2 regions of the Delftia sp. SD018 genome follow, and region 1 is predicted to be linked to the other one. Evidence: riboswitches for the same ligand, from Rfam matches in the RefSeq annotation. Region 1 holds a riboswitch; the other holds the start of a gene.
The links. A riboswitch is a leader RNA that binds a small molecule or an ion and turns the genes downstream of it on or off. The one in region 1 is predicted to bind S-adenosylhomocysteine.

Region 2: another riboswitch for S-adenosylhomocysteine. It lies ahead of ahcY (adenosylhomocysteinase); the one in region 1 lies ahead of metH (methionine synthase).

Annotation. Positions count from the first base shown of each region.
Region 1 covers NZ_JADDRN010000002.1:332,776-336,958, reverse strand. Annotated here, with positions in the region: gene metH (methionine synthase) at 1-1,579, opposite strand, end outside; S-adenosyl-L-homocysteine riboswitch at 1,634-1,760, opposite strand; gene INR38_RS04535 (FadR/GntR family transcriptional regulator) at 2,038-2,829, shown strand; gene INR38_RS04530 (transporter substrate-binding domain-containing protein) at 2,826-3,632, shown strand; gene INR38_RS04525 (amino acid ABC transporter permease) at 3,664-4,183, shown strand, end outside.
Region 2 covers NZ_JADDRN010000022.1:19,195-23,377, reverse strand. Annotated here, with positions in the region: gene INR38_RS20475 (sensor histidine kinase KdpD) at 1-913, shown strand, start outside; gene INR38_RS20470 (response regulator) at 940-1,683, shown strand; S-adenosyl-L-homocysteine riboswitch at 1,691-1,775, shown strand; gene ahcY (adenosylhomocysteinase) at 1,846-3,276, shown strand; gene INR38_RS20460 (TlyA family RNA methyltransferase) at 3,452-4,183, shown strand, end outside.

The DNA.
Region 1 (4,183 bases):
GCGCGATCTTGACGGCGGTGTGCACGCGCGAGCAGGTGGCGCCGCCGATCAGCAGCGGAATCTTCTTGATGCGGAAGTAGTCGTCCTTGTGCATCTCGCCGGCGACGTATTGCATCTCTTCGAGGCTGGGCGTGATCAGGCCCGACAGGCCGATGATGTCCGCGCCCTCGGCCTTGGCCCGGGCCAGGATCTCATGGCAGGGCACCATCACGCCCATGTTGATGACCTCGAAGTTGTTGCACTGCAGGACCACGGTGACGATGTTCTTGCCGATGTCGTGCACGTCGCCCTTGACGGTGGCGATGACGATCTTGCCCTTGCTGGACACGTCCAGGCCCGCCGCTTCCTGCTGGCGCTTTTCCTCTTCGATGTAGGGCACGAGGTGGGCCACGGCCTGCTTCATCACGCGCGCCGACTTGACCACCTGGGGCAGGAACATCTTGCCGGCGCCGAACAGGTCGCCCACGATGTTCATGCCGTCCATGAGCGGGCCTTCGATCACGTGCAGCGGGCGGCCGCCGCCCTGCACCACGATCTGCTGGTAGGCCTCTTCGGTGTCGACGACGATGAAGTCGGTGATGCCGTGCACCAGGGCGTGCGACAGGCGCTCGCCCACGGTCTTCGGGTTCTCGGGCGTGCCGCGCCATTCGAGCTTCTTGCTGTCGTCCTTGGCGGCGCCCTTGGCCGCGTCGGCAATCTCCAGCAGGCGTTCGGCAGCGTCAGGGCGGCGGTTGAGCACCACGTCTTCCACGCGCTCGCGCAGCTGGGGCTCCAGGTCGTCATAGACGCCGACCATGCCGGCGTTGACGATGCCCATGTCCATGCCCGCCGAGATGGCGTGGTACAGGAAGACGGTGTGGATGGCCTCGCGCACGGGGTCGTTGCCGCGGAAGCTGAAGCTCACGTTGGAGACACCGCCCGAGACCTTGGCGCCGGGCAGGTTGCGCTTGATCCAGCGCACGGCCTCGATGAAGTCCACGGCGTAGTTGTCGTGTTCCTCGATGCCGGTGGCCACGGCGAAGATGTTGGGGTCGAAGACGATGTCCTCGGGCGGGAAGCCCACCTCGTCCACCAGGATGCGGTAGGCGCGCTCGCAGATCTCGATCTTGCGCTGGTAGGTGTCGGCCTGGCCCTTCTCGTCGAAGGCCATGACCACGGCGGCCGCGCCGTAGCGCCTGATCAGCCGGGCCTGGCGCTTGAATTCATCCAGGCCTTCCTTCATGGAGATGGAGTTGACGATGCCTTTGCCCTGCAGGCAACGCAGGCCGGCCTCGATGACTTCCCACTTGGAGCTGTCCACCATGACCGGCACCTTGGCGATGTCGGGCTCGGAGGCGATGAGGTTCAGGAAGCGCACCATGGCGGCCTTGCTGTCGAGCATGGCCTCGTCCATGTTCACGTCGATCACCTGGGCGCCGTTTTCCACCTGCTGGCGTGCCACGGACAGCGCTTCCTCGTACTGCTCGTTGAGGATCATGCGCGCAAAGGCCTTGGAGCCCGTGACGTTGGTGCGCTCGCCCACGTTGACGAACAGCGTGCCCTCGCCGATGGAGACAGGCTCCAGGCCCGACAGACGCATGGGAGGGGGAGTGAAAGAGGACGACATCAAGCTCACCTGCAAAAACGGCATGGCAACAGGTGAGCGTCGTTGGCACCGTGGGCGCGGTCCGGCCGGGAACCTGCACCTGGCCCAAGCCTGACGCGGCCCGCGATCCGGTGTACGGATGGGCGGGTGCCGCGCTGCAACGCTCCTCGGGCCAAAGCCCGGGATTCTACGGCGGCTGGCGGCGGCCTGCAGTGCGGGTTTTACGCCCGCATTCGGGGCAGGCCTGCACAAAGCCATGCGGCACTGCACCAAAGCGCGGCAGCGCGGGCCGCCGGCGCCGCCTTCGGGGCGGATTGTCGATACCCCATCGCCCCGGATTCTTTGCAGTGCCTGAGGACAACGCTCCTTTTTTTGCATCTGGCACGCAATTCGCTATCTGCTGGGTACGTGGTCTGACCAGTCAGGCCAAAACCCTCCACCCGCGCCAGCCCATGCAAAGCATTCCGATCTCGATGGCCCAGACGCTGCAGCAGCACATCCTGAGCGGCCACTATCCCGGCGGCAGCCAGCTGCCGCCGCAGCGCGAGCTGGCCCGGCAGCTGGGCATCAGCCGCGCTTCGCTGCGCGAGGCGCTGTCCATGCTGGAGGCCCTGGGCCTGGTCGAGATCCAGCCGGGCAAGGGCGTGCGCATCAACGGCCCGCACAGCGGCCGTGCACGCATGCACCGCGCCTATGCCACCCCGGCGCTGGGCACGCTGTCGCCGCGCCAGCTGATCGAGCTGCGCCTGGTGCTGGAGCCGGGCTGGGCCGCGCTGGCGGCCGTGCGCGCCGACGACAGCGGCCTGCGCCAGCTGCAATGGACCCAGTCCCAGCTGGCCCACGCCCTGGACCGCAGCGACCTGCTGGCCGCCGCCGACGCCGATCTGCAATTCCACCTGCTGCTGGCCCAGCTGTCGGGCAACCCGGGCCTGGTGGCCATGGCGCGCCAACTGGAGCTGGCCATCAGCCACAGCCTGCGCCTGCCGTTTGCCTGGAGCGGCGCCGACGACCAGCCCGTGCGCGAGCACGACGCCATCGTGCAGGCCGTCTGCGCGGGCGATGCGCCGGGTGCCGCGGGCGCCATGCGCGCCCACCTGCTGTCGGCCGCAAGGCGCAGCGGCATCGATCTCGACACACCGGACGACGCGACGGCGCCCGACGCAACAGCGCCCGATACATCTGCGCCCGACCCTGACCCGCTTTCCTTTCGCCTCACCCCACCTTCCGAAGGAGCTTTCGCATGACTTCCCCCCTGACACCCCGCCGCGCATTCATCCGCACCGCCCTGGCGGCCGCCACCCTGGCCGCTGCCGGCCTGGGCGGCGCAGCCCATGCCGACATGCTGGCCAACATCCAGAAGGCCGGCGTGCTGCGCGTGGCGATTCCGCAGGACTTCCCGCCCTTCGGCTCGCTGGGCACCGACCTGAAGCTGCAGGGCTATGACATCGACATGGCCGCCCTGGTGGCCCAGGAGCTGGGCGTGAAGGTGGAGCTGGTGCCCGTGACCAGCACCAACCGCATCCCCTTCCTGACCACGGGCAAGGCCGACATCGTCATCTCCAGCCTGGGCAAGAACGCCGAGCGCGCCAAGGTGATCGACTTCACCCAGGCCTATGCGCCCTTCCCCAAGAGCGTCTACGGCCCCAAGGACGTGAGCATCAAGGCCCCTGCCGACCTGGCCGGCAAAACCGTAGGCGTGACGCGCGGCTCCACCGAGGACCTGGCCCTCACGCAGGTGGCGCCGGCCTCGGCCACCATCAAGCGCTACGAGGACAACAACGCCACCGCGCAAAGCTATCTGACGGGCCAGGTGCAGCTGGTGACGCTGGGCAACATCGTGGCCAACGCCGTCAACGAGCGCACCAGGCTGCGCCAGCTGGACGTGAAGTTCGCGGTCGAGGACACGCCCTGCTACATCGGCGTGGCCAAGGGCGAGCCGGCGCTGCTGCAGAAGGTGGACGCCATCATCACCAAGCTCAAGGCCGACGGCCGCCTGACCAGCCTGTCCCAGCGCTGGATGAAGATGCCGCTGCCTGCCACCCTGTAACCGCTGCGCCCCTGCTCCCGGAAATCCTTCCATGGCCTATCAATTCGACTTCGGTGCCGTGTTCGACTACAGCGGCCTGCTGGCACAGGGCGCAGGCTTCACGCTGGCGCTGACGGCGGCGGGCGCCGTGCTGGGCGGCGCCATCGGCGTGGCCGGCGGCGTCAGCCGCGCCTGGCGCATTGCGCCGCTGCACTGGCTGTTCAAGGTGTACGTGGAGGGCATACGCAACACGCCCTTCCTGGTGCAGCTGATGTTCGTGTTCTTCGGCCTGCCTTCGCTGGGCGTGCAGATCAATGAATGGCAGGCCTGCCTGCTGACCACGGTGATCAACCTGGGCGCCTACATCACCGAGATCGTGCGCGCCGGCATCCAGGAGACGCCGCGCGGCCAGCTGGAAGCCGCTGGCGCGCTGGGCATGGGCCGCTGGGCGGTCTTCCGCCATGTGGTGCTGCGCCCTGCGCTGCAGCGGGTCTGGCCCTCGCTGAGCAGCCAGATCGTGATCGTGATGCTGGGCACCTCGGTGGTCTCGCAGATCGCCGCCCAGGACCTGA
Region 2 (4,183 bases), on a different contig from region 1:
CCAGGGCACGGACACGCTGCCGGCCGCACCGGCCCGCTATGTGCCGCTGGCCGCACCCGTGCGCATGCGCGGCGTGCTGGTGCTGCAGCTGCGCGCGCCGCAGCGCCTGGAGGTGCCCGAGGAGCAGCGTCTGCTGGAGGCCTGTGCCAGCCAGGTGGCGCTCGCGCTGGAGCGCCAGCACTTCGTGGCCGTGGCCCAGCAGACCCAGATCGCCATGGAGGGCGAGCGCATGCGCAACACCTTGCTGTCGGCCGTCTCGCACGACCTGCGCACCCCGTTGACCACCATCCTGGGCGCGGCCGAGGCCGCGCAGCGCCATGTGCCGCCGGGCGGCGCGGCCGACATGCTGGAGCAGGTCCGCATCCAGGCGCAGGCCATGCAGCGCCTGGTGGAGAACCTGCTGGACATGGCGCGCCTGCAGCAAGGCGGCGTGCACCTGCAGCGCGAATGGCTGCCGCTGGACGAAGTGGTGGGCAGCGCGCTGCGCCAGATGCGCGCGCGCCTGGGCCAGCATCTCGTGAGCACCGACGTGCCCGCCAGCCTGCCGCTGCTGCAGCTCGATGCCCTGCTCATGGAGCGCGTGCTGGTCAACCTGCTGGACAACGCCGCCAAGTACACGCCGGCCGGCACGCCGCTGGCCATCAGTGCGTGTGTGCAGGATGGCGAACTGCTGCTGTCCGTGCGCGATGGCGGGCCGGGCCTGCCATCCCACCTGCCGGTGGAGACGCTGTTCGAACCCTTCACGCGCGGCACGGCCGAGTCCACCGTCTCGGGCATCGGCCTGGGCCTGGCGCTGGTGCGCAGCATTGTCGAGGCGCATGGCGGGCGCATCGAGGCTGCCGCCGCACGGCCCGGCCCGGGCACCATCTTCACGCTGCGCTTTCCCGTGCCCGAGCAGCCTGCGCTGGATTAGAGTCCCGCCATGCACGAAAGCACCCCATGAGCACGCCCGCCAACCGCATCCTGATGATCGAGGACGACCCCGGCATCCGCCGCTTCGTGCGCCTGGTGCTGGAAGACGAAGGCTGGCAGGTCTTCGAGGCCGACAGCGCGCGCCGCGGCCTGATAGAGGCGGCGAGCCGCCAGCCGGACCTGGTCATCCTCGACCTGGGCCTGCCGGACGCCGATGGCAAGCAGGTCCTGACCGAGCTGCGCGGGTGGTCCTCCGTGCCCGTGCTCGTGCTCTCCGCGCGCGAGCGTGAGGACGAGAAGGTGGCCGCATTGGATGCCGGCGCCGACGACTACCTGGTCAAGCCCTTCGGCGTGCCCGAGCTGCTGGCCCGGCTGCGCGTGATGCTGCGCCGCCGCCAGCAGCTGGGCGCCGCCGGTGGGGCGGGCGGCACCGCCGCGTCCAGCAAGGTGCACTTCGGCCCGGTGCAGGTGGACCTGGCCACGCATGAGGTGCGGCGCGCGGGGCAGCCGGTGCACCTCACGCCCATCGAATTCCGCCTGCTGGCGGCGCTGATCGCCGCCCAGGGCCGTGTGATGACCCACCGCCAGCTGCTGCTGCAGGTCTGGGGCCCCGAGTACCTGAGCCGCGCCCACTACCTGCGCGTGCACATGGCCAATCTGCGCCAGAAGATCGAGGGCGAGCCGGCCCAGCCGCGCCACCTGGTGACCGAACTGCAGGTGGGCTACCGGCTTGTGGGGCTGGGCGGTGAGGCATCCACGGGATCGGTATAATCAGCGCCTCTCCGAGGAGCGTTGCAGCGGCCCCCACACATCAGGCGTGGTCGCGAGGCTCGGAGTCATACCTGCAACGACGCTCGCCCACGCTTTCTGTGCGGTGAGCTTTTTTTCGTCTCCCGCAGAACGTGGTTTTTCATTCATCTTTTGGAGAAAACCATGAACGCTGCTGTTCGTCCCGTTTCCGCCGACACGGCCATCGCTGACATTTCCCTCGCTGCCTGGGGCCGCAAGGAAATCCTGATCGCCGAAACCGAAATGCCCGGCCTGATGGCCACGCGCGAGGAATTCGCCGCTGCCCAGCCCCTCAAGGGCGCGCGCATCACCGGCTCGCTGCACATGACCATCCAGACGGCCGTGCTGATCGAGACGCTCAAGGCCCTGGGCGCCGAAGTGCGCTGGGCGTCGTGCAACATCTTCTCGACGCAGGACCACGCTGCTGCCGCCATCGCTGAAACCGGCACGCCCGTGTTCGCCATCAAGGGCGAATCGCTGGCCGACTACTGGGACTACACCCACCGCATCTTTGAATTCGGCGCTGCCGGCACCGAAGGCGAAGGCCCGAACATGATCCTGGACGACGGCGGCGACGCCACCATGCTGCTGCACCTGGGCATGCGCGCCGAAAAGGACCTGTCCGTGCTGGACAACCCCGCCTCCGAAGAAGAGAAGATCGCCTTCGCCGCCATCCGCGCCAAGCTGGCCCAGGACCCCACCTGGTACACGCGCAAGAGCGCCCACATCATCGGCGTGACTGAAGAGACCACGACCGGCGTGCACCGCCTCAACGAGATGTCGGCCAAGGGCACGCTGAAGTTCCGTGCCATCAACGTCAACGACTCCGTCACCAAGAGCAAGTTCGACAACCTCTACGGCTGCCGCGAATCGCTGGTGGACGGCATCAAGCGCGCCACCGACGTGATGATCGCCGGCAAGGTTGCCGTGGTGGCCGGCTACGGCGACGTGGGCAAGGGTTGCGCCCAGGCGCTGCGCGCGCTGTCGGCCCAGGTCTGGGTCACCGAGATCGATCCCATCAACGCCCTGCAGGCGGCCATGGAGGGCTACAAGGTCGTGACCATGGAATGGGCGGCAGACAAGGCCGACATCTTCGTGACAACCACCGGCAACCGCGACATCATCCGCCACGAGCACATGGTGGCCATGAAGAACGAAGCCATCGTCTGCAACATCGGCCACTTCGACAACGAGATCGACGTCGCCTCCATCGAGCAGTACCAGTGGGAAGAAATCAAGCCCCAGGTGGACCACATCACCTTCCCTGACGGCAAGAAGATCATCCTGCTGGCCAAGGGCCGCCTGGTGAACCTGGGTTGCGCCACCGGCCACCCCAGCTTCGTGATGAGCGCCTCGTTCGCCAACCAGACCATCGCCCAGATCGAGCTGTTCACCAAGCCCGATGCCTACGAGGTCGGCAAGGTCTACGTGCTGCCCAAGATCCTGGACGAGAAGGTCGCCCGCCTGCACCTGAAGAAGGTCGGCGCCATGCTGACCGAACTGACGGACGGCCAGGCTGCCTATATCGGCGTGAGCAAGCAGGGCCCCTACAAGCCCGAAACTTATCGCTACTAAGCACCCCCTGAGCGGCTTGCGCCGCTTCCCCCTCTCTACTTGCTTCGCAAGGGAGGGGGACGACACCCTCGCGGCGGGGCGGCCCTTGCTCGGTGTCCCTGAGTTGGGCCCTGCCAGTTGTGGGGTGCGGCGCCGCTTGGCGTCATTGGTTTAGAGATTTCCTGGGAACGACGCTATGCGCGCAGATGTATTTTTGGTGGAAGCCGGCCATGCGGCCACGCGCTCGCAGGCGCAGCGGCTGATTGCAGGCGGCGTGCAATGGCGCATGACGCCGCTGACGCCTTGGAAGAAGGTTGCCAAGAACGGTGACGAGATTCCTGCGGGTGCCGAGCTGCAGCTGCTGGACGGGGCCGAGGCCCGGTTCATCTCGCGCGGCGGGCTGAAGCTGGAAGGCGCGCTGGCGGCCACCAAGCTGTCGGTGCAGGGCCTGCGCTGCCTGGACGTGGGCCAGAGCACGGGCGGTTTCACCGACTGCCTGCTGCAGGCGGGCGCCGCCCAGGTCATCGGCGTGGATGTGGGCCATGGCCAGCTGCACGACCGGCTGCGCTCGGATGTGCGTGTGATCTGCGTCGAGGGTGTCAATGCCCGCGCGGTGACGGCCGAGGGCCTGCAGGAGTCCTGCGAGGAAGTGCTGTCCGAACGCTGGGAAGAAGATCCCGACGACAACGACACCCAGCCCGTGGCGCCCTATGCCTGGATGCGCAACGGCGGTCTGGTCGATGAAGACTACGACGACAGCGACGACGCCAAGGAAAAAGAGATCGAGGCCTTCAAGGCCGAGCGCGCGGCCAAGGGCAAGGCCCGGGAAGAAGGCACGGTGGCCACGCAACGCCGCCGCCGCGCCGAGTTTGCCGACGTGGACATCACGCCGCAGTTCGACTTCGTCACGGGCGATCTGTCCTTCATC